2 regions of the Aeromicrobium fastidiosum genome follow, and region 1 is predicted to be linked to the other one. Evidence: predicted binding sites of a transcription regulator. Region 1 holds the regulator's gene; the other holds the start of a gene.

Region 1 (15,534 bases):
GGCGACAGCGACGCCGCGCGCGCCACGACGCCCCGCCACACCGGCATCGTGCGGTAGACGCGGCGCGTGCCGAACATCGCGACGAGCTCGCGGGCGACCTGCTCGGGCGTCAGCATGACGCCGGCGGCGAGGATCGCACGCGTGCCGCCGTGCACGTCGAAGCCGTCGACCATCGCCGTCGCGACGCCGTCGGGGCACACCGCGTGGACGCGGATGCCGTCGGCGCGCAGCTCGGACGCGACCGATGTCGTCAACGACAGCACCGCCGCCTTGGTCGCCGCGTAGACGCTGAGGTTGGGGACGGGCGCGTGGGCGCTGAGCGATGCGACGACGCCGATCTCGCCGCCCCGTACGCCGATCGCCGCCTGGTCGCGGAACACGTCCGCCGCGGCGCGCATTCCCCACATGACGCCCAGCACGTTGACGTCGACGCTCAGCCGCACCTGACCGTCGGTCAGGTCGACCAGATCGCTGTCGAAGGCGACGCCCGCGTTGCAGACCCAGGCCCCGAGGGGCGCGATGTCCCTCGCCACGGCCGCGACCTGCCGATTGGCGTCGGGGTCTCGCACGTCGAGCGCCATCCCTGAGTGGGCACCGATCTCGGCGGCCGTCGCGGCGGCACCGACGGCGTCAAGATCGCTGACGACGACCTCGTAGCCGAGGCGCACCAGCTCAACGGCCGTCGCCCGTCCGATGCCGCGGGCGGCTCCCGTCACGACGGCGGAACGGGGACGTGTGGGTGTCGTGCGGGACGGGGGCATCGCGCCAAGGTAGGCGACACGCCGGCGACACGCCATCGAACATATGTTTGAACTGACCCCCCTGCGCGGGCTAGGGTCGGGCCATGACCGATGAGCGCACCGCAGACGTCACCGAGCTGCCCGACGGCCCCGCCGACTCCTCCGGGCTCACCGCCCGCCAGCGCAAGGTGCTGGAGTTCCTGCGCGACGAGATCGAGAAGCGCGGCTACCCGCCCAGCATGCGTGAGATCGGTGCCGCGGTCGGTCTGACCAGCACCTCGTCGGTCGCCCACCAACTGCGTGCCCTCGAGGCGCTCGGCTACGTCAAGCGCGATCCCAACCGTCCCCGGGCGCTCGAGATCTTCCTGCCCGACGTCATGGCGGCTCGCCGGTCCATGAGCGCCACGCCCGACGACGGGCACATCGACGAGACCGGCATCAACGATGCGGCCCCGACGGCGGTCAACATCCCGATGGTCGGACGCATCGCCGCCGGCGGACCGATCCTGGCCGAGCAGCGCGTCGAGGAGATCTTCCCGATGCCCAAGTCGCTGGTCGGCGACGGCACGCTGTTCATGCTCGAGGTCTCCGGCGACTCGATGATCGACGCGGCGATCTGCAGCGGCGACTACGTCGTCATCCGGCAGCAGCCCGACGCCGAGAACGGCGAGATCGTCGCGGCGATGCTCGACGGCGAGGCCACGGTCAAGACCTTCCAGCGCAAGAACGGCCAGGTCTGGCTGCTGCCGCACAACGACGACTACTCCCCCATCGACGGCACCCACGCCACGATCCTGGGCAAGGTCACCGCCGTCATCCGCCGGGTCTGAGGCAGGAGGCCGCTCAGGCCGGGTGGGCGTGACGCGCCTCCCAGGCGCTGCGCACCATGTCGTCGATCGAGTGGCGCATCGTCCAGCCGAGGTCTCGCGACGCCAGTTCGCCGGAGGCGACGATGCGCGCCGGATCACCGGGACGGCGCTCGCCGATCTCGGGCTCGAAGTCGATGCCCGTCGCCCGCGCCACGGCATCCATGATCTGACGCACCGAGACGCCGTCGCCGCTGCCCAGGTTGTAGACCGGCTCGACCGGCTCCCCTGCGAGCAGCCGGCGCGCCGCGACGACGTGTGCGTCAGCGAGATCCGCGACGTGGATGTAGTCGCGCTCGCAGGTGCCGTCGGCGGTCGGGTAGTCGGCTCCGTTGATGCGGGGCGTGCGTCCCTCGAGCAGCGCCTCGATGACCAGCGGAAAGAGGTTGTGCGGGCTGGTGTCGTACAGGTGCGGCACCGCCGACCCGACGACGTTGAAGTAGCGCAGCGAGGTGTGGTGCAGCCCTGAGGCGCGTGCAGCATCGCGCAGCAGCCACTCACCGATCAGCTTGGTCTCGCCGTAGGGCGACTCCGGCGCGGTCGGCGTCGTCTCGGTCACGAGGTCGACATCGGGCGTGCCGTACACCGCAGCGCTCGACGAGAACACGATGTTGTCGACGCCCGACTCCTGCATGGCCTGCAGCACCGCGACCGTGCCCTGCACGTTCTGCTCGTAGGTGTGCAGAGGACGCTGCACCGACACCCCGGCGTACTTGTAGCCCGCGAGGTGGACGACGGCCTGCACCTCGTGCTCGACCATCGCCTTGGCGACGACGTCTGCGTCGAGGATCGTCGCGTCGACGAACGTCACGCCGTCGGGCACGAACTGTCGATGACCGCTCGACAGGTCGTCGACGACGACGCAGTCGAGTCCGGCGGCGCCGAGGGCACGCACGACGTGCGAGCCGATGTAGCCGGCACCGCCGGTGACGAGGACGGTCATGCAGGCGAGGTGGTCAGTCGCCGAAGCGGAGGTTGCCCGCGTTGCGCGTGCGACCCGACTTGACGGTGACGAAGTGGCGGCCCTTGAACGTGCGGCCGATTCCACGCCACGAGTCGGCGTTGACCGTGACCTTGTAGCGGCCCGGGGCCAGGCCGGCGACGTAGAAGTTGCCGGCACCGTCGGTCAGGTCGGTGCGCAGGACGCGCTTGCCGTCGGTCGACGACAGCGTCACCATCATCTCCTTGTTGGTGCGGCCGGGGGCACGGCTGACGTGACCCTTGACGACACCGCCGCGCTTGGAGACCAGCGACGTGCGCTTCTCGCCCGAGCCGGGTGAGCCGATCTCGACGACCTTGATCGCGCCTGCGCCGAGCGCCTTGCAGTGCTTGCGGTACATCCAGCCCTTGCCGCCGGCGGGCTTGCGGCCCTGTGCCGCCGACGTCGCGGGGTTGGGCTGCACGCGGCGCGCGATGCCCTCGAGGCCGCTGTTCTCGCCGCCGGACAACTTGCTCAGGTACGGGAAGGTCTTCCAGCGCTCGGAGCCGCGGTCGAGGCCCTTGAAGTACGTGTTGTTGTTGGTGTAGCGGCTGGCGTACCAGTCGGCGCACCCGGTGCGGCGGCCGAGCTCGACGTAGTAGCGACCCGGGGCGACGTTGTAGAACGTCGTGCTGCCCGTGCTGCTGGCGGCCTGCTTCTCGGCGACGATCGGCGAGTCGAGGATCGGCACCCGCGGCGATGCCTCGCGCAGCGTGACCCAGCGGTCGCCCTGGGGCGTGGCCTTGAAGCCCTTGAACGTCCCGCGCACCGTGAGCTGGTTGCCGCTGGCACCGACGCTGACCGGGTAGTTCGTGCCGCCCTGGTCCAGGGCGATCATGTTGGACCGCGAGTAGCGGTAGTCCTGGACGTCGAAGCAGCTGCCGAAGGAGTTGTTCCAGCGCTCGTCGGTGCCGAGTCGGGCCGCGACCATGAAGCGCTTGTCGCCCGGCGAGAACGGCAGGAAGTCGACGCGGTACGAGCCGCCGGTCACCTGGGTGGTGGCATACGTGTTGGCGCAGCCCGGGATGTCGAGCTCACGGCGTGCGTCGTTGCCGCCCGAGTAGGTGGGGGGTGCCGCGGTCACGGTCAGGCGCGTGCCGTTGGGCGCGGTGCCGCCGATCGAGGAGTAGCGGAAGTCGGCGCGGAACGGCGCCGACTTCGTCGCGGTGATGGCCGTGGCGTCACGCAGGTGGCGACCGCCGGTCGTGGGTGCGCCCGTGCGACCCCGCCAGTACCAGGAGCGGGCCTCGCCCGATGACGGTGCCGCGACGATGCGCAGCCGGTACGGGCGGGACAGCTTGTTGGTCTTCTTCTTGCCGTTGAGCGGGACCCTGAACGAGTAGGCACCGCCGTCGGGGATGTTGTTGACGAAGCGCACGACCCGGGTGTTGCCGCCGCGGTCGACCGAGATGAGCTCGACACGCACGGGTCCGACGTTGCCGGCACCGCCCGGGCCAGCCACGGTGCCGGTGATGACCTGTGACCCCACCGCCTCGGCCGGCGACGCGACCAGGAGGCCGGCGACGAGAGCGCCGACAGCAGGGATCAGGAGTGCAGGACGAAACTTCATGGAATCCCCGAAGGCTAGGCGAACAACCCGATGACAATATCAGCCGGATGCGGCGAGAGCGGCCTCATCGAGCCGCCGGAGCGCCGCGAGGGCCGTCGCACGGTCGGTCGTGCGCCACATGTCGGGCATCGAGGCGGTCAGGAACGACCCGTAACGTGCCGTCACGACGCGGGGATCGAGCACCGCCACGACGCCCCGGTCGGTGGCCCGGCGGATGAGCCGTCCCGTGCCCTGCGCCAGCAGGAGTGCCGCGTGCTGGGCCGCGACGGTCATGAAGCCGTTGCCGCCGCGCTTCTCGACGAGCCTCTGTCGCGCGCTCATGAGCGGGTCGTCGGGCCGCGGGAACGGGATGCGGTCGATGATGACCAGCTGGCACGTGTCGCCGGGCAGGTCGACGCCCTGCCACAGGCTCAGGGTGCCGAACAGGCACGAGCTGGGCGACTCGGCGAACCGCCGGGCCAGCTCGGGCAGCTGGGCGTCGCCTTGGCACCAGATGTCGAGGTCGGGCAGACGTTCGCGCACCTCCTCGGCCGCCTTCTCCGCACCGCGGCGCGACGAGAACAGCCCGAGGGTGCGGCCGCCCGCCGCCTCGATCAGATCGGTGATCTCGGCGAGCTGCGCCTCCTCCAGGCCGTCGCGGCCCGGGGCCGGCAGGTGTCGGGCGACGTACAGCATCCCCTGCTTGGCGTAGTCGAAAGGCGAGCCGACGTCGAGCGACGCCCACGGCGGGTCGTCCCCCCACAGGCCGAGCGACCGCGCGACGGGCTCGAAACCGCCCCCGAGCTTGAGGGTCGCGCTGGTGAGCACGACGGTCTTGTCGGCGAAGAGCTTGTCGCGCAGCGCGCCGGACACGTCGATGGGCGCGATGTGCAGCTGCTTGTTGCCGCGGTTGTCGCTGATCCACAGCACGTCGGTCTCGATCTTGGAGGCCATGCGCTCGGCGATCTTGCGGACGTCGTCGACCATGCCCTTGGCCTGCTGCAGGGCGGCGTCGGGCTCGCCCTTGTCCTCCTTGGGGAACGCCGACAGGCACGCTCGCGCTGAGTCGCGCACCAGCGACAGCACGGCGTGCAGGGGCTGGGGCAGCTCGTCGATGCGTCCGGCCTCGGTGCGGGCCAGGATGTCGGCCAGCGCGTCGGAGGCGTCGGTGAGGTCGTCACCCTCCCCCGAGCTGATGCGTGCACGAGCGCGTCGGGCTGCTCGCTCGACGATGACGGGGTCGAGCTCGTCGGTGGAGGCCTGCGTGACGCGGGCGGCCAGCTCGTGCGCCTCGTCGACGACGACGGCGTCGTACTCGGGCAGCATCGGCACGCCGTCGATCGCGTCGATCGCGAGCAGGGCGTGGTTGGTGACCACGACCTGGGCGCTGTGGGCGTCCTCGCGGGCCAGCTCGGCGAAGCACTCGAGGGCGTGCGCGCAGCGGGACGCACCCAGGCACTCGCGGTGGCTGACGCTCACCTGCCGCCAGGCGCGGTCGTTGTGGGACGGCGCGGAGTCGCGATCGCCCGTGTGCCCCGCGGCGGCCTGCTCCTCGGCCCACTCGCGCAGCTCGACGACCTCGGCACCGAGCGATCCGTCAGGGATCTCGACGAGCGTGCCCTGGTCGTCGGGCGCGCCCTCGCGCACCCGATGCAGGCACGCGTAGTTGCTGCGCCCCTTGACGACGGCGTGATGCGGGACCTTGTCGAGCGTCGCCCGGGCGGCGTCCTTGAGTGCCGGGATGTCGCGCTCGACGAGCTGGTGCTGCAGGTTGAGCGTCGCGGTCGCGACGACGACGCGCTTGCCGTGCAGGAGGCTCGGGACGAGGTAGCCCAGCGACTTGCCGGTGCCCGTGCCGGCCTGCACGAGCAGGTGCTCGCCGGAGTCGAGGGCGTGCTTGACCGCCTCGGCCATCTGGATCTGGCCGGGACGGTCCTCGCCGCCCACGGCCTCGACGGCGGCGTGGAGGACGTCGCGGATGTCAGGCACCCCCGAAGGCTATCCGGGGCGCTCCGACGTCACGCGACGCCGTCCACACCGCCGCGTCAGCAGACGATCATCAGGCTGAACGCCGCGTCGGCGAAGGGCGCCCCTCCCGCGGTGACGTCGCGTGCGACGACCTCGACCTGGTTGCCACTGACCGTGACGGCACCCGTGTTGCGGTTGGAGGTCGTCGCCGAGGACGTGACCCCGCACGGCGAGGCGTCGAAGGTCAGCTGGACGTCGTAGGTTCCGGTGCCTGCCCTGCTGGCAGACACCACACCCGGCGACCTGGCCGTCAGGAGCCCGGACGCGTCGACCTTCGCGAAGAAGATGCGGCTGGATCCGGCTGGGACGGGCGGCAGCTGGCCGGGCGCGAAGTCACCGGCCGTCAGCGAACCGTCCTTGACGTCGGCCCCCGTGACCACACCGTCGCGGATGTCGGACGACTGCACGGCGCTCTTCTTGATCTTGGTCGTGGTGACGGCATTGTTCTTGAGCTGCTTGCTGCCGATGCTGTTCTTGGCGACGGCGTACGCACCACCGGCGGTCGACATCACGAGGGCCAGCACCGCGATGGTCAGGACGGGCGCGGTGCGCCACCAGCTGTCGCGGCGCGTGCGGGACGGTGCGGACATGGGAGCTCCTTGGGTCGGGGTCTCCTGATCCTGCTCGCCGCAGGGCCGTCCGAACAGTGGGGTTTTCCCGCGTTCTCGGCCCGTGCGATCAGCCCGCGGCACTCGCGAGCCCGAGCAGCTCGCGCACGGGCCCGGCTGGCGGCGCGTCGCTCCCTGCCCAGACCGCGCGAAACGTGCGCCGCAGGTCGAGACCTGTCGTGGGCACCGCGACGAGGTGCCCCGATGCCAGGTCGCCCTCGACCACCAGCGAGCTGAGGAAGGCCGGCGCTCCCCCGGCCCGCACCGACGAGCGCACCGCGGTGGACGTCGTGAGCTCGGCCTCGGGCGGTGCCATCTCCAGGCCGTGCTCGGCGAGGGCGCGCTCGACCACCTCGCGGGTGCCCGATCCGACCTCGCGGCTGGTCAGCGTCAGGCCGGCGACCAGCTGCGGGCCCAGCGCCCGGCGGGTCGCGGCCAGCCGGTCGTCGGCTCCGACGACCAGCACGAGCTCGTCGGACCCGACGTCGCGGACGGCGAGGCCCTTGCCCTTCGGCGGCTCCGTGCCCTCGACGAAGCCGAGGTCGGCCGATCCGTCGACGACCGCGGCGACGACGTCCCGGCTGTTGGCCGCGTGCAGGCTGACCGTGGTCGGCGGGACGCCCTCTCGCACCTGTCGGCGGCGCAGCTGCACGAGCCACCGCGGCACGAGGTGCTCGGCGATCGTCATGCTGGCGGCGACGTGCAGCTCGCGGCGGACGTCGTCGCGCAGCGTGGCGATGGCACCGTCGACCTCGTCGGCGACCTCCAGCAGACGCGACGCCCACTCGACCAGCACCGTGCCCGACGGCGTCAGCGTCGATCCCCGCGCGCCACGGCGCAGCACCGCGAAGCCGACCTGGGTCTCGAGCGACCGCAGTCGCTCGGAGGCAGCCTGCTGCGTCGTGCCGTGCGAGCGGGCGGCCGCACCGATGCTGCCGAGGCGCGCCACCTCGACCAGCAGCGCGAGGGCTGCGACATCGGGCAGGTGGGGGCTGGGCGGCACGTCGACAGCGTACGCCCACCCACAGGTCGACCCTGTGGATGCACGCCGATCTGCCTCTACTGCCGGGCGGCGTCCCGGACGACAGTGGACTCATGACCACGACCGTTTCCCTCGGCCTGCGACGCGGCTCGTCCGACGACGCGCTGTCGGCGGTCGGGCCGCACTGGTTCACGTGGGTCATGGGCACCGGCATCGTCGCCACCGCCGCGGCCGGCCTGCCGGTCCACGCCCGCGGTCTCCACGCGCTGTCAATCGTGATGTGGGCCCTGGCGTCGCTGCTCCTGCTCGCGGTCGGCGCAGCGACGGCGGCGCAGTGGGGGCTGCGTCCCTCGACGGCACGCGGCCACGTCGAGCACCCCGTCATTGCCCACTTCTACGGTGCGCCCGCGATGGCACTCATGACCGTCGGGGCGGCCACACTGCTGGTCGGGGTCGACCTCGTGGGCCTCGGCGCTGCCGTAGCCGTCGATGTCGTCCTGTGGTCTGCCGGCACGGCACTGGGCCTGTGGACGCTGATCAGCATTCCCCGCCGCACCCTGCGCGGAGCGGACCCCTATGGCGGGCCGGCGTTCGGCGGATGGCTCATGCCGGTCGTCCCCCCGATGGTCAGCGCCGCGACCGGCGCGCTGCTCGTCCCGCACCTGGCTGCCAGCCTGCGACCCGCCATGAAGGTCGGATGCTGTGCGTTCTTCGCCGTCGCCTTGGTCGCGAGCGCCCCGCTGCTGCTCACGATCGTCCGTCGCACGCTGGACGGGCACATCGGGGAGCCGACGAGCATCCCGACGCTGGTCATCGTCCTCGGGCCGTTGGGCCAGTCGGCCACTGCGGCGCACGTGCTGGGCGGGCTCGCCGGTGGCACCGCTCAGGCCGTCGCGCTCGGCTACGGCTGCGCCGCCGTGGGGGTCGCCCTGACGTGGGCACTGGTCGCCGCGGTGATCGTGGCCCGTGCCATCCGCGATGGACTCCCCTTCGCCCTGACCTGGTGGTCGTTCACGTTCCCGGTCGGCACCGTGGTCACCGGCACGTCCGGCCTTGCCGTCGCCACCGGCTCGGACGTCCTGTCGGCCCTCGCCGCCGGCCTGTTCGTCGCACTGGTCGGTGCCTGGACGGTCGTCGCGGCGCTGACGGTGCGCGGCCTGGTCGGCGGTGTACTGCTGGCACCGCCGACCAGGCGCGGGTGACTCACACCCGACGTTCGACCTAGAGGGCCTTGGCCGGGATGTCCGGCGTCGCGACGAGATCCGTCGAGTCGCCCGTGATCGTCACGTAGAACCGCTTGCGGTTCGCGTCCGTCGTGACCCGGCCGTCGCTGAGTCGCGGGCTGACCACGAGGTGCTTGCGGTTGTCCGTGCCGGCCGGCGCGCAGGCGACGACGTTCGTGATGCCGCACACCGTCGAGGTGATCTCGCCGGAGAACTCCGGGTTGGCGTCGGCGGCGTCGGCGCGACCGTTGACGTTGCCCGCGCCCGGGGTGCTCTCCGCGTCCTGCTCGGTCTTGTTCTGCAGGGCGATCGAGACGGAGATGGCGTTGTTGCTGAGGTCCTCGTTGGCGTTGATGTAGACGTTGCCGACAGCACCGGGCGGCGTGGTGCCGGGGATGGCGTTGTAGGCCGACGCGACGCTGAAACCACCCGACTGCGCGACGATCGCTCCGCTGGCGTCGACGAGCAGCCAGCGGCCGGCACCGGCCGGACCGGTGGCACCCTTGTCGCCCTTCGGGCCCTGCTGGAGGACGCCGGGGCCGAAGTCCTGGGCGCGGAGCGCGCCGTTCTTGATGTCGGAGCTGCGTATCTCGTTGCTCTTGACGTCGACACCGCGGATGGAGTTGTCCTTGATCTCGGCGGAGCCGATCTTGGTGGCGGCATAGGCGGTGCCGCCGGAAGCGACCACCACGAGGGCGAGCGAGGCGATGACGAATGCGGGAGTGACCTTGATGCTGGGACGCATGGGGACGACCTTCTGTGAGGTAGGTAACACTGATTGCTCACAGTTCGGCACCGACGCACCCGTGGATGGGTCGGATCGCCGGGAACTTCTCAGGCCGTCCGATCAGGCCGAGTACTGCTCCAGCTCGTTGGCCAGCGCGCCGTTGACGAGCGCGACGACGTGCGTGCCATCGGCCTCGTGGTCGAGCGACTCGATCTCGCCCTGCGTGTGGATCAGGTTGAGCAGGTCGCCGCGGGCGTACGGCAGCACGATGTCGACGCGACTCGACGGCTGCGGCAGATCGGCCTCGATCGCGCTCAGCAGCTCGTCGATGCCCTCGCCCGTGCGGGCGCTGACGACCACGGCGTGCGGCTCGCGCACCAGCAGCTGCTTGAGGACGAGCGGGTCGGCGGCGTCGGCCTTGTTGATCACGACGAGCTCGGGCACCTCGGCGGCACCCGCCTCGAGGATGACCTGGCGCACCGCGCTGATCTGTCCCTCGGGGTCTGGATCGGAGCCGTCGACGACGTGCAGGATGAGATCGGACTCGGCGACCTCCTCGAGCGTCGACCGGAACGCCTCCACCAGCTGGTGCGGCAGGTTGCGCACGAGACCCACGGTGTCGGACAGCGTGTAGACGCGACCGTCGGACGTCTGCGTGCGCCGCGTCGTCGGGTCGAGGGTCGCGAACAGCGCGTTCTCGACCAGGACGCCTGCATCGGTCAGCCGGTTGAGCAGGCTCGACTTGCCGGCGTTGGTGTAGCCGGCGATCGCGACGGACGGGATCTCGTTGCGCTGCCGGTTGCCCTTCTTCGTCTCGCGGGCCTTGCCGAGCTCCTTGAGCTCGCGGCGCAGCTTGGTCATCTTCATCTGGATGCGACGACGGTCGGTCTCGAGCTTGGTCTCACCCGGACCTCGTCCACCGATGCCCTCGCCGCCCGCGGCCTGTCCACCGGCCTGACGGGAGAGGTTGCCACCCCAGCCGCGCAGCCGCTGGGTCTGGTACTGCAGCTGGGCGAGCTCGACCTGGGCCTTGCCCTCCTTGCTCTTGGCGTGCTGCGCGAAGATGTCGAGGATCAGCGCCGTGCGGTCGACGACCTTGACCTTGACCTTGTCCTCGAGGTTGCGCAGCTGGCTGGGCGCGAGCGCACCGTCACAGATGACGGTGTCGGCACCGGTCGCCTCGACGACCGCGCGCAGGTCCTCGACCTTGCCCGAGCCGATGTAGGTGGCCGGGTCGGGCTTCTGGCGGCGCTGGATCAGCGCGTCGAGCACCTCGGAGCCGGCCGTCTCGGCGAGCAGCTTGAGCTCGGCCATCGAGTTCTCGGCGTCCTCGACGGTGCCCTCGGTCCAGACCCCCACCAGGACGACCCGCTCGAGCCGCAGCTGGCGGTACTCGACCTCGGTGATGTCCTCGAGCTCGGTGCGGATGTTGGCGACACGCCGCAGCGACTGCCGCTCCTCGAGCTCGAGCCCGTCGGTGCCCTGCTGCTGCGGGCCATTGCCCACTGAGCCTGTCGAAGTGTCGGTCATGCAGTCCATTCCATGGTGCCCCGCGCGACGATCTCTGCGGGGCCGGTGAGTGTGATGTGGTCGTCTGCATCCCACGTGACGTGCAGCGTGCCGCCGGGCACGTCGACCCGGTAGGTGACGGGTCGCTGCGCCGCATCGGCCACGGCGGCGGCCACCGCCACGGCGCACGCACCGGTGCCGCACGAACGTGTCTCCCCCGCACCGCGCTCGTGCACACGCATCGCCACGTGGCGATCGCCCTCGCGGACGACGAACTCGATGTTGACGCCGTCGGGATACACGGCCTGGTCGTAGTCGGGCTCGGTCAGCAGCGGGCCGACCTCGTCCAGCCGGTCGACGAAGGCCACGGCATGGGGATTACCAGTACGAACGTCCTGCGCCTCCCACGTATTTCCGGCAGCCGAGACCTTCGAGACGTCGCGCACGTGCGGGACGCCCATGTCGACGCTGATCGAGTGGCCCCTCGAGCCTGTCGACAGGTCGAACGACATCGTCTTGTCGCCGTCGCGCGTGCCGATCACGAACGGCTGCGACGGGTCGACGAGGCCCTCGTCCGCCAGGTGCAGGGCGAAGACCCGGGTGCCGTTGCCGCACATCTCACTGATCGAGCCGTCGGCGTTGCGGTAGTCCATGAACCACTCGCCGGCCGACTCGATGCCGATCGCGCTGCTGCGGATGACGCGCAGGACCCCGTCGGCCCCGATGCCGCGCCGGCGGTCGCACAGTGCGGCGACGAACGACGCGTCAAGATCGCCGTGGACCGTGCCGTCATGGTCGGGGAGCAGGACGAAGTCGTTCTCGGTGCCGTGCCCCTTGAGCCATGCGAACGTCATATCTCCCATGTTATCGCGGTGCCACGAGCGACATGGCGCGCTCGAGCAGGTCGTCGGCACCCGACGGGAGCCAGTGAACGCGCGGGTCCTTGCGGAACAGCCGGTCCTGTCGGCGGGCGAACTTGCGCGTGCCCGTCACGGTCGCCACCCTCGCCTCGTCCTCGGTCATCTCACCCCGCAGGAACCCCAGGATCTGCTGGTAGCCGAGAGCCCGCGACGCCGTCAGGCTGCCCTCGATGCCGGCAGGCAGCAGACCCCTGACCTCGTCGACGAAGCCGTCGGCCCACATCTGGTCGACCCGGTCGGACAGCCGCGGCTCGAGGACGTCGCGCGGCACGTCGAGGCCCAGCATCGTCAGGTCGTCGTAGATCGACTCGAGCGGCGGCATCGAGGCGACGAACGGCCGTCCCGTCAGCTCGCCGACCTCGAGCGCGCGGACGATGCGCCGGCCGTTGGTCGGCAGGATCTGCGCGGCCGCCGCGGGGTCACGCCTGGCCAGCTCGGCGTGCAGCGCCTCGTGGCCCCGTCGCTCCAGCTCGCCTGCCCACCAGAGCCTCACGGCAGGGTCGGTGCCCGGGAAGTCGAGCCGGTCGAGGACGGCCCGCACGTACAGGGCGGACCCGCCCACCAGCACCGGCGTCACGCCACGGGCATGGCGGTCGGCGATGACAGTGCGTGCCTGCTGCTGGAACTCGGCGACGCTCGCGTCCTCGGTGACGTCGAGGACGTCGAACAGGTGGTGCGGCAGGAGTGCCCGCTCCTCGATGCTGGGCTTGGCCGTGCCGATGTCCATGCCGCGGTAGAGCTGCATCGAGTCGGCGTTGACGACCTCGGCCGTGCCCAGGCGCTGGGCGATCCGCAGGGCGAGCGACGACTTGCCCGAGGCAGTCGGCCCGACGACGGCGACGACGTGATTTCGCTCGGGCATGGCTTGAATTGTCGCAGTACCGTGATGGTCACGCACGACCACACCGACGCACGAGGAGCAGTCATGGGATTCCTGGACAACCTCAAGAAGAAGGCCCCTGAGCTCAAGGAGAAGGCGGCCGACCTGGCAGCGACGCAGAACGCCAAGATCGACCAGGGCATCGACAAGGCCGCAGGCGTGGCGCGCAAGGCCACCAAGGGCAAGTACGACGCCAAGATCGACGGTGCCGCCGGCAAGGCCAAGGAGGCCGCCGACAAGCTCGCCGAGGAGGGTCGCAAGAAGCCGTAGCCGGTCGGGGCAGCGGTCGGGCTGCCGGCGGCGGTCAGGTCGTGAGCAGCCAGTCGGCCACGACGTAGCCGACGCCCAGGGGTGCCCCGTCGTAGCGCAGGTGCGCCGTGACGGAGGCACCCCTCGTTGCGTCCAGCACGATGGTGCCGAGGGTGCGCAGCGGCGGGACGCCGCTGGCACCCAGCTCGGCTCCGAGCGCAGGATCGAGTGCCACGAGCGCGGCGGGATCGCCGCCGGCCAGCGCCGACGAGATCGACGCGTCGAACGGCTCGGCCCGGTCGTCGAGGAATCCCGGTGCCTTCTCCGAGCGTCCGTTGCTGCCGTCGGCCATGACGAGGACGGCGACGCGGCTGCCGGCGTCGATCGCCGGCCGGCCGGTCGAGTACGTGCGAGGGCCCGTCCAGCCCGCCTCGTCGAGCAGCCAGGCACCGATCGTGAGGCTGAGCGGCAGCAGAACGTCGTCTCCGCCGGCACGCCGGTCGACGCCGTAGCCGGCGAGGGTGCCGCCGGCGGTCTCGTCGAGATCGCGGTCGAGCTCGCCCGCCCCGACGACCACGATCCGGTCCGGCTCCATCGCCGTCAGCGTCCCGACCGCGGCGTGGCAGGCGGCGCGCAGGTCGGCGAGCTCGTCGGTCGTGCCCGGTGCGACCTCCGGCACCAGCAGGGGCGGGTGCGGGCAGACGGCAGCGGCGACGATCACGGGTCGAACGCTACCCGGCATGGCACGATGACACCGTGGTCGATGCTCACGAGACACCCGCGTACCCGCCGGCGCACAGCACCTGGCAGTTCGCTCCCCCGGCGCGACGCAACAGCCGTCGGCGCACCGCCGCCCTCGTGGCACTCGGCGTGGTCCTCGCGGTGGTCGCGGCAGGATCCGTCGCGGGCATCATCACGATCGGGGTGGCCATCGCGCAGTCGACCTCCCCCACCACGATCGATGACGACGCCCTCACGCAGACCATCGCGGAGGAGTGCGTCGTGATGGAGTCGACCGTCGAGTCGATGCCGGTCTACGGCACCGCCCAGCAGCAGTCCGACGCGATCCGCGACCAGAACCGTGCCGTCGAGGTCATGATCGCGGCGATCCGGTCGAAGCGGGCCGACGAGATCCTCGCCGATCCGCCCGCCGACCAGTGGCTCGACGATTGGCAGAGTCTCGTCGACGCCCGAGCCGAGCTGGCCGACGAGCTGCTGAGCGATCCCAATGCGTCCCTCGTCGTGCCGGTCGACCGCGCTGGCGATCCGATCACCGATCGGATGGACGACGTGTGGCCGTTCGTGCCGACGTGCACCGTGCCGGTCGCGTTGACGGCGCCCGACGCCGACGCCCTGTCAGGCTGAGTGTCGTCAGGCTGAGTGGCGTCAGGCTCAGGGCTGTCAGGCTGAGTCGCGTGCGGCCTGCTTGGCCTTCTGCTTGAACGCCCGCACCTTGGCCAGCGACTCGGCGTCGACGACGTCGGCCACGGACCGGAAGCCCTTGCGGCCGTAGTCGCCCGTGACGGTCGTCCATCCGCGCGGCTTGACGTCCAGCTGCTTGGCCAGCAGGGCCGTGAAGATCTTCGCCCTCTGCTCACCGAACCCGGGCAGCGCCTTGAGCCGCTTGAGCAGCGCCTCCCCCGTCTTCGCCTCGGTCCAGATGCGTGCCGCGTCACCGTCGTACTCGTCGACGACGATGCGGGCGAGGTCCTGCAGCCGACCGGCCATCGAGCGTCCGTAGCGGTGGATCGCGGGAGGAGTCGCGCAGAGGTCGGCGAACGCCTCCGGATCGGCCTCGGCGATCGCAGCCGGGTCGAGCGTGCCGAACCGGTCGAGCACCTTGGCCGGACCGGCGAACGCCCGTTCCATCGGGAACTGCTGGTCGAGCAGCATCCCGGCGAGCAGCGCGAACGGGCTGTCGGTCAGCACCTGGTCGGCGTGGGCGCCCTGGGCGATCTGGATCGGCATGCGCTCATCCTGTCACCCACGCGCGTCCGCGCCGCCCCTCACGCGAATTGTGCGCTTCTGCACCGGTCCGATGCCGAGACCGGTGCAGAACGTCACACATCGCTGCTGGAGCGCACCTGCGAGAGTTGCGTTCGTGACCCAGTTGATCGTGGACGTCGAGAGCGGTGCGGCCGCTGAACGCGTCGCCGCCCAGATCTGGGCGGAGGCGACGGCTCGCCGCGACGGGAGCGAGCCCCGCGATGCCGCGCAGACCCTGCCGGGTGTGCGTCGACGCCTCGAGCTGGACGGGGCGGCGCTCCTGGTCGC
Region 2 (15,534 bases), 570 kb from region 1:
GCGGGGCAGAAGTGCTCCGCGGCGAGCCTGGCCATCGTCGTCGGGTCGGTCGCCGACTCCGAGCGGTTCCACCGCCAGCTCGTCGACGCCGTGGCGTCGCTCAAGGTCGGGCACCCCGACGACCCGCAGGTGTCGATGGGACCGGTCATCGAACCGCCCCGCGGCAAGCTGCTGCAGGGCCTCACCGAGCTCGGCACCGGCGAGACGTGGCTGCTCGAGCCACGACAGCTCGGGGCCGACAGCCGGGTGTGGACGCCCGGCATCCGCGCAGGTGTCATGCCGGGCAGCACGTTCCACACGACCGAGTACTTCGGACCCGTGCTGGGCATCATGCACGCCAGCGACCTCGCCGAGGCCATCGCGTGGCAGAACGCGACCGACTACGGTCTCACGGCGGGCATCCACTCGCTCGACGCCGACGAGGTCAACACCTGGCTCGACACGGTCGAGGCCGGCAACCTCTACGTCAACCGCGGCATCACGGGGGCCATCGTGCAGCGGCAGCCGTTCGGCGGCTGGAAGCGCTCGTCGGTGGGCACGACCGCCAAGGCCGGCGGCCCCAACTACCTGACGCACCTCGGCACGTGGCAGCCCCGACCGCTGCGTGCGACGAGCGATTCCCCGACGTTGTCGGCCGCGGTCACCGCGATCCTCGACGCCGCCGCACCGCATCTCACCCCCGTCGAGAACAAGCGCCTGCTCGCCGCGGCCCAGTCCGACCACGTCGCGTGGACCCGCGAGTACGGCGTCGCCAAGGACGTGTCCGGCCTCGGCGTCGAGCGCAACGTGTTCCGCTACGTCCCCGTGCCGGTCACGATCCGCTCCGACGGCTTCCTGGCCGAGCTGGTCCGCGTCCTGCTGGCCGCCGCGCGCACCGGGGCACCGGTCACCGTCAGCAGCCCCTCTCCCCTGCCCGTGGGCCTCGTGGCCCACGCCCGGGTCGAGACGCACCAGCAGTGGACGGCCCACGTCACCGAGGCCCGGCCCCCGCGGGTGCGACTCCTCGGCGGCGACGCCCGCGCGCTGGCCGTCGCGGTCGACGGCGATCCCGATGTCGCGATCTACGCAGGTGCCGTCACGCCATCCGGCCGGGTCGAGGCGCTGCCGTTCCTGCAGGAGCAGTCGATCTCCATCACGAACCACCGGTTCGGCAACCACGACGTCGAGTTCGACCGTGTCCTGCCCCGGCGCTGAGCGTCCGCGGACGTCGGCGCGCCGCCCAGACCTGGCAGTCGACGCGCCTACGATGGAAGGACGGTCCAGGTGAACGCCCACCCGGAGCCGCCACACGTCGGAGGCGATGGCATGCGCGATCTCAGTCTCGTGGGATTGAGCGAGGACGGACGGTTCCTCGTCGCGCGCGACGTCACCACCGGCCAGACGTACCGCGTACCCGCTGATCACCGCCTCTCTTCCCTGATCGGCACGCCGTCCCGCACGTCCACGCGCGACGGGAGCACCTCCGGCCAGATGGAGATCCGCATGCCCAGCTCACTCAGCCCCCGCGACATCCAGTCCCGCATCCGCCGCGGCGAGTCGCCGCAGTCGGTCGCCGACTCGGCCGGCGTGCCGGTCGCCCAGATCGACGGTTTCGCCGGACCCGTCCTCGCCGAGCGCGAGTTCATGTGCGAGCAGGCGCGCAAGACCACGATCCGTCGCAAGCACATCGGCGGTGCCGGCGTGCAGCTCGGCCTGCTCGTCTCCGAGAACATCGCCGCGAGCGGCGGGGTTCCCGAGGACGCCGTCTGGGACTCCTGGCGGCGCGAGGACGGTCGCTGGACCGTGCTCGTCACACCGCACGACGCCGACGCCCCGGCGACGTTCCTGTTCGACGTCAAGAGCCGCTACGTGCTGCCGGCCGACGAGATGGCCCACGAGCTGGTCGGCGACGTCGCGCTGCCCGACTCGACCGACATGGCGATCGCCGACGCGGTGCGCTCGGGCGAACGTCCGGTCGACCTCGAGGACGAGGTCGTGGTCGAGGTCGCGGCTCCGTCCGTCCCCGAGGACGCCGCTTCGTCGGTCGAGATCCCCGACCCGATCGAGCCCATCGAGGAGGCGCTCCTCACGGGTGTGTCGTCGCTCAAGGCGGCACGCGACCGCCGCGCCATGGGACAGCTCGCCCTCGGCGACGCCGAGCAGGCCGACGCCGAGCCCGTGGCCGAGGTCGAGCAGGACGACTTCGAGGACGGTCTCGAGACCAACGTCGCCGTCCCCGACACGATGGGTCCCCGCAAGAAGCGTCACGAGCGTCGTCGCGTCCCCAGCTGGGACGAGATCATGTTCGGCAAGGACGAGTGAGCGCAGCGAGCGAGCTCCTTTCCAGGCTAGCGAAGCGTGAGCGTTCCGCGGCGAAGCCGCCGGCCTGCGAAGCCTGGTGAGGTGGCCGCCCAGCCTGGCCCACGGCCCACTTCAGACGATGACAAGATGTAGCCCGTGGCAGCACTGACGTTCTGGACCGGCACGATGGACGCCGGCAAGTCGACCCTCGCGCTGCAGACCAACCACAACCACGCCGCCCGTGGTCGCGCCGGCATCATCTTCGTCAGCAACGACCGCACCGGCACGGCCGTGCTGACAAGCCGGCTGGGCCTGTCGCACACGGCCGTCGAGGTCGACGACGACTTCGACTTCTGGACGTACGTCGTCGACAGCCTGACCCACGGCTCGAAGGTCGACTACCTGATCTGCGACGAGGCCCAGTTCTACTCCCCCGTGCAGGTCGAGCAGCTCGCGAAGATCGTCGACGAGCTGAGCATCGACGTCTTCTGCTTCGGCATCCTGACGGACTTCCGCACGCGACTGTTCCCGGGGGCGGCGCGCCTGGTCGAGCTGGCCGACCGTACCGAGGTGCTGCAGGTGCAGGCCCTGTGCTGGTGCGGTCAGCGGGCGACCCACAACGCCCGCACCGAGAACGGCGTCATGGTCACCGAGGGCGAGGTCGTCGTGGTCGGCGACGTCGAGGAGGCCGACTCCCCCGACGACCCGCCCGAGGTCGCCTACGAGGTGCTGTGCCGTCGGCACCACCGACAGGCGCTGACCGCTGCGCGGGCGCGGGCCACCGGCCGACTGGCCGAGCCCGAGCTGCTCCCGTTCGACTGAGCCCAGCCCGCCTGGGCGGTGCGCTGGCGTCCACCGCCGCCGTCCGCGTGGACGCCAGCGCACCGCCCAAGCGGGCGGAGTTGGTGCTGCAATGCCAGAGATTTCGGGACTTTGTTCCCTGTTCGCGCTCGCTACTCTTGGGTAGAGTCGAACATACGTTCTAGTCGTCCATCCGGGGTTCGCGCATGTTGATCGAGCAGTTGTCCAGCCTGACCGATGAGGTCGCTGCGCTCGAACCATGGACGTTGACCGGTGCTGAGGTCCGTGAGGTGATCGCGGCGGTGCAGACGACTCGCACCGCGTTGGACGCTGTCATGTCGCGCCTGGCCGGGTGTGCCGATGACATGGGGCTGCCGAAGGACGACGGTGCGACGTCGACGACAGCGTGGCTGGCGAGCTCGGCGAACATCACCAAGGGTGCTGCGTCCAAGCTGGTCGGGATGGCGAAGGTCACCGGCGAGCGTACTGAGGCCACCCGTGCCGCGTGGGCGTCCGGTCAGCTCAGCACTGAGCAGGCCTCGATCATCATGAAAGCCATCACCGCCTTGCCGGACTGGTGCGGCGACGTCGAGCGTGGTGACGCTGAAGCCCACCTCATCCAGCTCGCCTCAGAGCATGACTTGGATGGGTTGCAGCGACTGGCGAACCGGGTGCTCGAAGTCATCGACCCCGACGGGTTCGACGAACACCTCGGCGAACAACTCCGCGCGCAGGAAGAACGGGCCCGTGCCCGCACCAGGTTCCAGATGGGCCGGCGTGGTGACGGCACCACCCACGGGTCCTTCGTCGTGCCCGACACCGACGCCGACACCCTCAGAGCAGCGATCGAGGGGATCATCGCCCCACGCCGCAACCAGTTGGCTGCCGAATCGTTCGGGATGGGAGCCGACGACTGGGCCGGCCTGCCCCGCGACCAGAAGATGGGCCACGCCTTCACCGAGCTCATCAACCACCTACCCACCGACGCGCTACCTCTGGCCGGGGGTCTCGCGGCGACCGTCGCGGTGATGGTCGACGTCGACGACCTCCGCACCGGGCAAGGCACCGCGACCACCACGTCCGGCACCACGATGTCAGCGACCAAAGCACAGAGGCTGGCCTGCAACGCCAACCTCGTCGCGATGTACCTCGACAGCGACAAACGAGTCATCGACCTCGGCACCACCCGCCGCCTCTACGACCGCCACCAGAGGCTCGTCCTGGCCACCCGCGACGGTGGTTGCGTCTTCCCCACGTGCGACCGCCCACCCTCTTGGTGCGAAGCACACCACCTCAACTACTGGTCCGAGAACGGCCCCACCGACCTCGACAACGCCGCCCTCCTCTGCCACTACCACCACCACCTCGTCCACGAAGGCCAATGGACAGCACACATGGCCCCTGACGGCATCGTCGAACTCATCCCCCCAACCCGCATCGACCCCCACCAAAGACCACAACGCCACTCCCGCTTCACCACCCAACAACCCCGCGCCGGATAGTTGCCGAGGAGCTCGCACTGCCATCATCGGTACATGTCACGCACCGTGGAGGACTACGCACGGGCAGTGCCGTTGGGTCCTGTCCTGGAGCCCGCACACCTCCGGCGCGTCGTGCATGTCGATATCCGAGATGTCACCAGCCGCGGGCCGCAGGTCGTCGCCACCATGCAGTGGAACCGATATCCGCACGAGGTGTCCCACGCGGTGCTGCCTGACGACGTGGCCGTGCAGGGCGGACACGTCCCGAACGAGGAGGCCACACTCGCTGAATGGGCCGCGGAAGTCGTCACTGACTTCGCGTGGGGTGCCGATCTGTCACTCACGTCGTCCCGCAGGACGAAAAACGGTCGGACGATCGAGCTGACCGCAACTGAGCCGGTCGACCCGCGATACGTGGGCAAGCACCTGCTGGGCTCAGCAGCACCGAGCGAGTGGCATGAAGTTGCCCGGTACGCCAACCCAGTCGTGCCGCCCCTGGTCGTCGACCGCTGGAGGTCCGAGGGAACCCTTGTGTCCTGGCACTATGTGACCCTGCAGAACACACGCGTCCTCCCGGCCTACGGGCACGGTGCAAGCAGATGGGTGTCGGACGGTGTGGCCTCTGTCGATCTCATCAGCCTCCACCCCGACCTCCCCGAGACGTTCGGAGTCCTGACGGTCGCCGACCTCGTCCACAGAGCAGCGGCTGAAGGTGCCCACACGATCATGTGCACGGTTGACGTACCCGGCCTCGAGCTGCTCGGGTTCCGTCGGGACGGTGCAACCATGCAGATCGACAACCGGTTCCTCGACATCGACTACGACGCACTGTCGGCGTTCGTCCTTCGGACAGACACCTGGGTCCCGCCCACCCGTATCCGACAGGACATCATGCGCGCCAACAGAGCCACCTACTGTGCGGGCTAGGTGCACTCGGACACTGAGGCTCAGGTGCCGACGAGCACCGGGATGCGCAGCTCGGCCTCGGTGATGGACCCGTGGAAGCCCGTCATCTTGAGCTCGACGTTGAACTCGCGCGACGAGAAGACCGCGAAGTCGCGGAGCGACGCCACGACGACGTCGCCGATGCGGCCGCGCACCTGTGGAGCGATCGGTCCGAACCAGTCCTCGATGCCGTCCTGCGTGCGGACGACGACCTGGTCGCCGAGCACCGAGCGCCACCGGGCGGCGACGTCCTCCGCAGCACCCGGATGCGTGTAGAGGTGGCGGAAGCGGGCCTCGCCGGCGAGCAGCTCGACGTCGTCGAGCAGGCGCGGCACCGTGTCGACGTCGAAGCGGTGCTCGAACGGCAGGTCGATCATGCCGTGGTCGGCGGTGACGACCAGCACGGCGTCGCGCGGCAGCTCGTCGCGTAGCTCGGCCAGCTCGGTGTCAATCGTCGTGAGCATCTCGCGCCACTCCGGCGACGTGCATCCCTTGCCGTGACCCGTGTGGTCGAGGCGCGACTCGTAGGCGTAGGCGACCGAACGAGGAGCCGACTCGATGACGTCGACGACCACGTCGAGGCGCTCGTAGACCGAGCTGATGCCGTGGAAGGGGACGCCGCGCTGGCTGCAGACCGTCAGGCCCGTGCCCTCGAATTTCGCGTCATTGACCGACGACGCCGAGACGCCCGCAGCGAGCAGCTGCTGCAGCACGGTCGGGTGCGGCTGCCACACCGTCGGGTCGATCGGCTGGTCCCACTTGAGCGAGTTGAGCCGCCGGCCGGTCTCGGGCACCCGCGAGGTGTACCCGACCATCCCGTGCTCGCCGCCGCGCACGCCGGTGCCGAGCGAGGTGAGGCTCGTGACGGTCGTGGACGGCACGCCGCACACGACGTCATCGACGTTGTGCAGCGATGACAGGAACGGCGCGGCGTCGGCGTGCTCGCGCAGCAGCTCGAGCCCGAGGCCGTCGACGAGGAACACGACGTAGCGCGGTGCCTCCGGCAGATCGAGGGTGTTGGTGAACCCTTCGACGCCGAGTGCGGCACCGACCGACGGCATGATGTGGTCGATCGTGCGGCGTCCGGCCAGCCCCGGCGGGAGCGAGAGGCCGCTCACACGCGTCCGCTCGTCGCGGCCGACAGGGTGCGGGCGAAGGTCAGGAGCCGCTCGACCGCGGCACCGCCGTCACCGGCTGCGGCGAGCCGCAGCGAGAAGTCGTCGCCGGTGACGCTGCCCGAGTAGCCGTGGTCGGCCTCGCACTCGGGGTCGGCGCACCGTGCGGGCTCGAGCTCGACGCGTGACACCGCGCCCCACCCGATCGTCAGCAGCGCCTCCTCGAGGTTCTTGGACGACGAGCTGACCATGCGGGTCACGACGACTGAGCGCACCTGGTCGAGGGCCACAGCCTCCGACGTCGTTGACGTGTACGGGTCGGGCAGCAGGTCGTCGCCGGGGTGCTCGTCGGTGTGGACGAGGATCAGGCGGCTCGGCGTGAGCGCCAGCACCGTCATGTGCCGGCGGATCTCGTCGCGGTCGAACGTGGGCTCGTGGTGCAGGACGAATCCGCCGACGACCTCGTCGGCGAGGGCGTCGCGCAGGCCCGCGGCCACGATCTCGGGATAGTAGCCACTGCGGGAGACCTCTTCGAACAGCGAGGCCGTGTGGTCGGCAGTCATCACGCGAGCGTATCGCCCTGGGCAGCCGGCTGGCTGAGCCGGCGCACGTACCACTCGCCGCGACGGTCGGCGGACGGCATGACCTTGGCGCGCGCGCTCAGCACCGTGAAGCCGTCGGCGTGCACCGACACGGGCTCGAGGTCGAGCTCGGCGATCTCCGGGAGGTCGTCCTTCATGGCCGCCAGGCGCACGATGATGTCCTGCAGAGCGTCGACGTCGACCCGCTCGGAGCCGCGGTAGCCGTACAGCAACGGGGCCGAGCGGAGGTTCTTGATCATGGCCTCGGCGTCGAGGTCGGTCAGGGGCGGGATGCCGTACGAGCGGTCGTCGAGCAGCTCGCTGGGCGCACCGGCCAGGCCGAACGACACCAGGGGCCCGAACAACGGGTCCTCGCTGACGCTGAACGACACGTGGATGCCCTCGGGCGCGGCCCGCTGGACGAAGAACTTGGTGTCCTTGCGCATGCCGGTCCAGCCCGTGAGCTGGTCCCAGGCGCTGGCCATCTCGTCGGCGTTGCGGATGCCACGCCACACGTGGGCCAGGTCGGGCCGGCTGCGCAGGTGCTCGCTGCCGGCCTTGAGCACGACGTCCCAGCCGAGGCTCTCGCCCGCGGCGACGGCCTCCTCACGACTGTGGACGTTGATCCACGTCCAGATGTCGATGCCGTAGCAGGCCAGCAGGGCGTGCACCTGCTCGGTCGACAGGATCGCACCCCGGGGTGCCTGGCGCAGCACCTCGCGGACCATTGCGCGGGCGTCGCCCGTGCGGTGGTCGAGCGCGAGGTGGAACTCGCCGTGGTCGCGCGCGGCCCACTCCGAGTAGTTGACGACCCTGGCCAGAGCGCGGACGGCCGACTCCGGTGCCGCGTACGAGGGCACCGAGCCGCGACCGGCGGAGCCGCCGAGCAGATCGGGCACGCGCAGCAGCACCGGGACGCCCTCGCTGCCGAGGAACGTCGACACGATCGGCTTGTCGGACTGCTCGCCGATCGCGGCCAGCACGTTGGCGACGTCCTCGCCGGACGTGTTGAGCGGCGGGATGTAGACCGCGACGAGTGCATCGGTGTCGGGGTTGGCGATGGCAGCCTCGATCGCCACCTCGAAGTCGTCGGCGTTGGCATTGGCGCCCAGCGAGACCGGCTCGGTCACCTGCAGCCCGGCCGCCGAGGCCGCGTCGGCGACGATCAGCGCGACGGCGTCGGAGTTGCCGACGATCGCGATGCGGTTGCCGCGCGGCAGCGGCTGGTGCGCGAGCAGCTGGGCGACGTCGAACATCTCGTCGAGGGTGTCGACCTGGATGACGCCGGCCTGCCGGAACATCGCGTCGACGGCCGACTGCGGTGCCGAGGTACGAGCCACGGTGTGCCCGACGGGGACGCCCTGCGTCGATCGTCCCGACTTGACCGCGACGATGGGCTTGGTGGCCGACACGCGACGGGCGATGCGCGAGAACTTGCGCGGGTTACCGATCGACTCCAGGTACAGCAGGATGACCTCGGTCGAGTCGTCCTCCTGCCAGTACTGCAGCAGGTCGTTGCCCGAGACGTCGGCGCGGTTGCCCGCCGACACGAACGTCGAGAGGCCGAGGCCTCGGCGGGAGACCGACTCGAGGATCGCGGTGCCGAGCGCGCCGGACTGGCAGAAGAAGCCGACACGTCCCTGCGGCGGCATCGAGGGCGACAGCGAGGCGTTGAGCTGCAGATCGGGTGCCGTGTTGATGATGCCGAGACAGTTGGGGCCGATGAGGCGCAGACCGTACGAGCGGCTCAGTCCCAGCAGCGCCCGCTGGCGCTGGCGGCCCTCCGGCCCCTCCTCCGCGAAGCCCGCCGAGATCACGACGAGACCGTGGACGCCCTTGGCTGCGCAGTCGAGCACGACGTCGTTGACCGACTCGGCCGGCACCACGACGATCGCGACGTCGACCTCGCCGGGGATGTCCTGCACGCGCTTGTAGGCCGGGAGGCCCGACACCGCCTCGGCCTGCGAGTTGACGGCGTAGACACTGCCACCGAAATCGCCCAGCACGAGGTTGCGCACCATGGCCTGACCGATGGAGTCCTGCCGCCGGCTGGCGCCGATCACGGCGATGCTGCGGGCCTTGAAGATGCGCTCGATCGACGCCGCCTCGGCCCGCTGCTCGCGCGCCTGCATGACGCCGATCGCGACGTCGGTCGACTCGATGTGGAACGTCAGGCGCTGCACGCCGTCCTCGATCGCACCCTCGATCTGGTAGCCCATCTCGCGGAAGACCTGCTGCATGCGGGCATTCGACGGCAGGACGTCGGCGACGAACCGGCGGATGCCCCGCTCGCGGCCTGCCTGCGCGAGGTGCTCGAGCAGCAGCTGACCGACGCCGCGCCCCTGCTGGGCGTCCTCGACGAGGAAGGCGACCTCGGCCTCGTCGTCGCTGACGGCGTCATAGCGACCCACGCCGATGATCGTGGAGTGCAGCGTGACGACGAACGCGACGCGGCGGTCGTGGTCGACGGTCGTGAAGCGCTTGACGTCGCGCTCGGACAGTGTCGGGTAGGGGGCGAAGAACCGAAAGTACTTCGACTCGTCGGAGACGCGTGCGTAGAACTCGATGAACCGGTCGGCGTCGTCCTCGTGGATCGGACGGAGCTGGGCGACCCGGCCGTCCTTCAGCAGGACGTCGGCCTCCCAGTGCTCGAAGGGGAAGGCCTCACTGGTCACGTCACCAACCTATCGGGTCCGGCCCCGGCGTGGCGGTGGTGCCCGGCACGGACCGACACGCCAAAATGGTCCGCGACAGTCGCCCACCCCTGGCGTCTCGAGAGGACGGTATGGCCCGCAGCAGCAAGCCGGCACCCGAGGAGGAGTTCGAGGAGCACATCCTCGACACCGACGTCGGCGACGAGATGCGCACGAGCTTCCTCGAGTACGCCTACTCGGTCATCTACTCGCGCGCCCTGCCCGACGCCCGCGACGGGCTCAAGCCCGTGCAGCGCCGCCTGCTCTACACGATGGACGACATGGGGCTGCGCTCCGACCGCGGCCACGTCAAGAGCGCGCGACCCGTCGGCGAGAGCATGGGCCGGTTCCACCCGCACGGCGACAGCTCGATCTACGACGCGCTCGTCCGCCTCGTGCAGCCCTGGTCGCTGCGGCTGCCGCTGGCCGACGGGCACGGCAACTTCGGCTCGCAGGACGATCCACCCGCCGCGATGCGCTACACCGAGATCCGGATGGACGCCGCTGCGGAGGCCATGACGGCCTCGATCGCCGAGGACACCGTCGACTTCCGGCCCAACTACGACGGCCGCGAGCTCGAGCCGACAGTCCTGCCGGCAGCACTGCCCAACCTGCTGGTCAACGGTGCGAGCGGCATCGCGGTCGGCATGGCCACCAACATCGCGCCGCACAACCTCATCGAGGTCGTGCAGGCGCTGCGTCACCTGATCAAGAGCCCCCGGGCCGATCTCGACGACCTGATGCGCTTCATCCCCGGGCCCGACCTGCCGACCGGCGGCAAGATCGTGGGTCTCGAGGGCATTCGCGACGCGTACGCCACGGGCAACGGCTCGTTCCGCATGCGCGCGTCGACCCGCATCGAGAACGTCACGCCCCGCAAGAAGGGCATCGTCGTCACCGAGCTGCCCTACAACGTCGGCCCCGAGAAGGTCATCGAGGCGATCAAGAAGCTCGTGCAGGCCAAGAAGCTGCAGGGCATCTCCGACATCACCAACCTCACCGACCGGCACAAGGGCCTGCACCTCGTGATCGAGGTCAAGAACGGCTTCATCCCCGAGTCGATCCTCGAGCAGCTGTTCAAGAGCACGCCCATGGAGAGCTCGTTCGGCATCAACGCCGTCGCTCTGGTCGACGGCCAGCCGCGCACCCTGGGTCTCAAGCAGATGCTCGAGGTCTACCTCGAGCACCGCATCGACGTGGTCCGTCGCCGCACGACGTTCCGCCGCGGCAAGGCCGCCGACCGTCTTCACCTGCTCGACGGGCTGATGCTGGCGCTGGTCGACATCGACGAGGTCATCCAGCTCATCCGGGGCAGCGACAACCGCACCGAGGCCCGCGAGCGCCTCATGAACGTCTTCGACCTGTCAGAGATCCAGGCGACCTACATCCTCGACCTGACCCTCGGACGGCTCACCAAGTACGACCGGATCGAGGTCGAGAAGGAGATCGCCGAGCTGCGCCGCACGATCGAGGAGCTCGACGCGATCCTGGGCGACGAGCAGGTGCTGCGCACCGTCGTCGGCGACGAGCTGGCCGAGATGGCGCAGACGTTCGGCACGCCCCGCCGCACCGTGCTGCTGGAGTCGTCGGGCCAGACCGCGACGTCCGCGACGCCCCTCGAGGTCGCCGACGACCCGTGCTGGGCACTGCTGTCGGCGACGGGCCTGCTCGCCCGCACGACCGACGACTCCCCCATGGGCGACGTCGACCGCCGGGTCAAGCACGACACGATCGTCTCGGCCGTCCGCACGACGGCTCGCGGCGAGATCGGCGTCGTCACGGCGTCCGGACGGGTCCGGCGCATCAGCGTGCTCGACCTGCCGGCGCTGCCGCCCACGGCCCAGTCGCCCAACCTGCAGGGCGGCGTGCCCCTGGCGGAGATCGTCGACCTCGACTCGCCTGCGCGCGCACTCATGACCTTCGACGAGACGGGTCCCGGCATCGCGCTCGGCACCCGCCAAGGCGTCGTCAAGCGGGTCAAGCCCGATCACCTCGGCCGTGACGAGTGGGAGCTCATCTCCCTGGCCGACGGCGACTCGGTCGTCGGTGCCACGGCCCTCGTGACCGGTGAGGAGCAACTCGTCTTCGTCACGACCGACGCGCAGCTGCTGTACTTCTCCGCGTCGCTGGTCCGACCTCAAGGACGTTCGGGCGGCGGTGTCGCCGGCATCAAGCTCGCCGCGGGCCAGTCGGCGGTGTCGTTCGGTGCCGTCACCGACGTCGACGGGGCGTACGTCGTGACGGTCGCCGGGTCGAGCAGCGCCCTGCCCGGCACGCAGACCGGGGCGGTCAAGGTCAGCCCGCTGTCGATCTACCCGCCCAAGGGACGTGCCACGGGCGGCGTCCGCTGCCAGCGGCTGCTCAAGGGCGAGGACGGACTGCTGCTCGCGTGGGTCGGTGACGGCCAGCCGATGGCGTGCGCGACCAGCGGCACCGCGGTCGACCTGCCCGCGCCCACGGATCGGCGGGACGGTTCAGGAGTGCCCGCGGCACAGCCCATCGCCGCGATCGCCGGGCCGCCCGCCGCACACCTCGGTGTCGCGGGTGTCGCAGCCGAGCCCGTGGGAGACTGATCGCGTGCGCACCCGACTCCTGATCCCCGCCCTGCTCACCGCCGGCCTCCTGCTCGGCGGCTGCACCGGCTCGTCCAGCGGCTCCGACGGCGGCGGCGAGGCCAAGGGCGACGACGCCAGTGCCCTGGCCGCCCGCCTGAGCAAGGCCAAGACCACGCTCGACACAGCCGAGACGATCTCGATCTCACTGTCGACCAAGAGCCTGCCCGACGGCGTGACGGGTCTCCTCTCGGCCACCGGCAAGGGCAACCACAGCCCCGCCTTCGAGGGCAAGGTCTCCGTCGTCACCGGTGGCGCGAGCCTCGGTGCCGATGTCATCGCGACGGGGGGCAAGGTCTACGCCAAGACCGGCTTCCTGCCCGACTTCACCGCCATCGACCCCGCGACGCTCAAGGCCCCCGACCCGGCCACGCTGCTCAAGGCCGACGGCGGCATCACCGAGATCCTGACCAAGACCGACGGTCTCGCGGAGGACGGTCAGTCGCGCGACGGCAAGGACGTCCTGACGTCCATCAAGGGAACGCTGCCCGGCACCGTCGTGCAGACCATCATCCCGTCGGCCGCGGCCGACCAGACCTTCACCGTGGTCTACCGGCTCGACGATGACGACAACCTGCGCGACGCGACCCTCACGGGCCAGTTCTACGCCCCCGCGGCCAAGGTCACGTACACCGTCGCGCTCACGACGTCCGACACTCCGGTGACGATCGAAGCACCCTGACCGCGGCATGACCGCGCACGAGGACAGCACCTCCATCTCCCCTGCGTCGAGGGTCCTGCTGACGCTCGCGGCGATCGCCGTGGCGTTCGCGGCAGCCGACACGTACGTCGTCGTCCTGGCCCTGCCCGACATGATGACCTCGGTCGGACTCGAGACCGAGGAGCTGCAGCGGGCAGCCCCCATCGTCTCGGGCTTCCTGCTCGGGTACGTCGCGATCCTGCCGCTGGTCGGTCGCATCTCCGACCTGCGCGGACGGGTGCCGGTGCTGCTGGCGTCCCTCGCGGTGTTCGCCGTCGGCTCGCTCGTGACGGCCGCGGCCTACGACCTCGAGACGATCGTCGCCGGACGACTCATCCAGGGCATCGGCGGGGGCGGCCTCATCCCGCCGACCCTGGCCCTCGTCGCCGATCTGTGGCCGCCGCAGCGACGAGGACTGCCCCTCGGCATCGTCGGCGCGGTGCAGGAGCTCGGCAGCGTGCTCGGTCCGCTCTACGGGGCGGCCGTTCTCGCGGTCGGCGACTGGCGGGCGATCTTCTGGCTCAACTGCGCCATCGGACTCGTGCTCGCCGCCGCGATGCTCCCCCTGCGCCCCAGCCGCCCCTTGAGGCTGTCGAAAGGGCCTTTCGACAAGCTCAAGGGGCAGGGGCGGGGCCGGTTCGACTGGCCCGGCGCCACGCTCGCAGTGCTGTCCCTCGCTGCCCTGTCGCTCGTGATGCTCGCCCCCACGCGGCTCGTCCAGGACGTCGAGATCGGTCGCGCCTACCTGCCGGTCACCGGCGACTCCCGCTGGCTCACGCCCCTGGCGCTGGCCACGTTCGCCCTCGCGGCTCTGTTCGTGCTGCGCCTGGCCACGGCACGGCGTCCCCTCGTCGACTGGCGCGCCTGGCCCGCCCTGGCACGCGAGACCGACCTGTGGGGCGCGCTGCTGCTGACCGTCGCCCTCGGAGCCGTCATCGTGACGTTCGCCTCCGCGGAGCCCGAGAGCGGCGGCATCTCCCCCGCCGCCCCGTGGCTCGTGCCCGTGGCGGTCGTCGCCGCGATCGGCTTCGTGGTCCGGCAGCGCCGCGCCGCTCGTCCGCTGATCCCCCGCGGAGCGCTGTCGTCCCGCCCGGCGTGGGGTGCCATCGTCGTGTCGTTCTTCATCGGATCGGCACTCATCGCGGCGCTCGTCGACATCCCGTTCTTCGCTCGCCTCACGGTCTACCGCGATTCCCAGCTCGACGCCGCGCTGGTGCTGGTCAGGTTCCTCGTGGCCCTGCCGGTCGGGGCGCTGCTCGGCGGGCTGCTGCTGCGCAGGTTCCCGGCGCACGTGCTGACGGCCGTCGCGATGCTGCTGAGCGCCGTGGCCTTCTGGCACATGGCCACGTGGGACGCGACGTCGCTCGACCACCCGGTCGAGACGTGGTCGCTGGTGCTCGGCGGCCTCGGCTTCGGCCTGGCGATCGCGCCGGTCAACGCAGTCCTGCTGGCACACACCGCCGACGACGTCCACGGCGTCTCGTCCGCGCTGCTCATCGTGGCCCGCATGGTCGGCATGCTCTTGGGCATCTCGGCCCTCACCACGATCGGCCTGCAGGCGTTCTACGCCGCGTCCGACAAGATCGCGCCGGTCGCCGAGATCTGCGGTGCCGGGGCCACCCTGTGCGACGACTACAAGGACGCGGTCCGCGACGCCGGCATCGCCCAGCTGCACGCGGTGTTCGTGGGGGCGGCGATCTGCGCCGTGATCGCCGCGGTGCTGGCACTGCTCCTGCTGCGTCCGAGCACCGACACGACCCGGGCTGAGGCCTGATCGCGCGACACGTCTCGTTACGCTGGTGACCATGCCTGACTTCGACGACCTGCTCGCTGCCAACCGGTCCTTCGCCGACTCGTTCGACCTCGCCGGCTTCGACGGTATCGCCCGCGCCGGCGTGGCCATGGTGACGTGCATGGACTCCCGCATCGACCCGCTCAACATGATCGGGCTCAAGGCCGGCGACGCCAAGATCCTGCGCAACCCCGGCGGACGCGTCACCGACCAGGCGCTCGTTGCCCTCGTGCTGGGAGTCAACCTGCTCAACGTCGAGCGCATCCTCGTCGTCGAGCACACCCGCTGCGCCATGGCGAACTCCACCGAGGACGAGCTCAAGCAGCGGCTGACCCACGAGTCGGGCCGCGACGCCGACTGGATGACGCTCGGCGCGATCACCGACCAGCGGCGCACGATCGAGGCCGACGTCATCCGCGTCAAGACCCACCCGCTGATCAGCGACTCCGTCGCGGTCGGCGGATTCCTGTACGACGTCGACAGCGGTCTGCTCGAGCCCGTCGTCTGATGTCGGCGACGCCCCACCCACCGACA

The links. Region 1 encodes LexA, which represses DNA repair genes until DNA is damaged. Its sites were predicted from a motif close to TCGAACANNTGTTCGA; they were not measured.
Positions count from the first base shown of each region.
Region 2: JOF40_RS16810 (HNH endonuclease signature motif containing protein) is a predicted target of LexA. The motif match lies at 3,250-3,265, and genes of this name have one in related genera.

Region 1 is NZ_JAGIOG010000001.1:2,801,803-2,817,336, reverse strand. It holds gene JOF40_RS13950 (SDR family oxidoreductase) at 1-761, opposite strand, end outside; gene lexA (transcriptional repressor LexA) at 845-1,570, shown strand; gene galE (UDP-glucose 4-epimerase GalE) at 1,584-2,549, opposite strand; gene JOF40_RS13935 (carboxypeptidase-like regulatory domain-containing protein) at 2,563-4,155, opposite strand; gene JOF40_RS13930 (ATP-dependent DNA helicase) at 4,195-6,048, opposite strand; gene JOF40_RS13925 (hypothetical protein) at 6,180-6,752, opposite strand; gene JOF40_RS13920 (LysR family transcriptional regulator) at 6,841-7,773, opposite strand; gene JOF40_RS13915 (SLAC1 family transporter) at 7,866-8,954, shown strand; gene JOF40_RS13910 (hypothetical protein) at 8,974-9,720, opposite strand; gene hflX (GTPase HflX) at 9,823-11,232, opposite strand; gene dapF (diaminopimelate epimerase) at 11,229-12,065, opposite strand; gene miaA (tRNA (adenosine(37)-N6)-dimethylallyltransferase MiaA) at 12,076-12,993, opposite strand; gene JOF40_RS13890 (Rv0909 family putative TA system antitoxin) at 13,057-13,281, shown strand; gene JOF40_RS13885 (class III extradiol ring-cleavage dioxygenase family protein) at 13,316-13,981, opposite strand; gene JOF40_RS13880 (hypothetical protein) at 14,017-14,625, shown strand; gene JOF40_RS13875 (HhH-GPD-type base excision DNA repair protein) at 14,662-15,228, opposite strand; gene JOF40_RS13870 (GNAT family N-acetyltransferase) at 15,362-15,534, shown strand, end outside.
Region 2 is NZ_JAGIOG010000001.1:3,369,532-3,385,065, forward strand. It holds gene JOF40_RS16795 (bifunctional proline dehydrogenase/L-glutamate gamma-semialdehyde dehydrogenase) at 1-1,194, shown strand, start outside; gene sepH (septation protein SepH) at 1,306-2,301, shown strand; gene JOF40_RS16805 (thymidine kinase) at 2,437-3,102, shown strand; gene JOF40_RS16810 (HNH endonuclease signature motif containing protein) at 3,288-4,583, shown strand; gene JOF40_RS16815 (hypothetical protein) at 4,617-5,489, shown strand; gene JOF40_RS16820 (alkaline phosphatase family protein) at 5,510-6,625, opposite strand; gene JOF40_RS16825 (DUF5998 family protein) at 6,622-7,185, opposite strand; gene JOF40_RS16830 (bifunctional acetate--CoA ligase family protein/GNAT family N-acetyltransferase) at 7,185-9,878, opposite strand; gene JOF40_RS16835 (DNA gyrase/topoisomerase IV subunit A) at 9,989-12,469, shown strand; gene JOF40_RS16840 (LppX_LprAFG lipoprotein) at 12,474-13,190, shown strand; gene JOF40_RS16845 (MFS transporter) at 13,198-14,982, shown strand; gene JOF40_RS16850 (beta-class carbonic anhydrase) at 15,014-15,508, shown strand; gene JOF40_RS16855 (acyltransferase family protein) at 15,508-15,534, shown strand, end outside.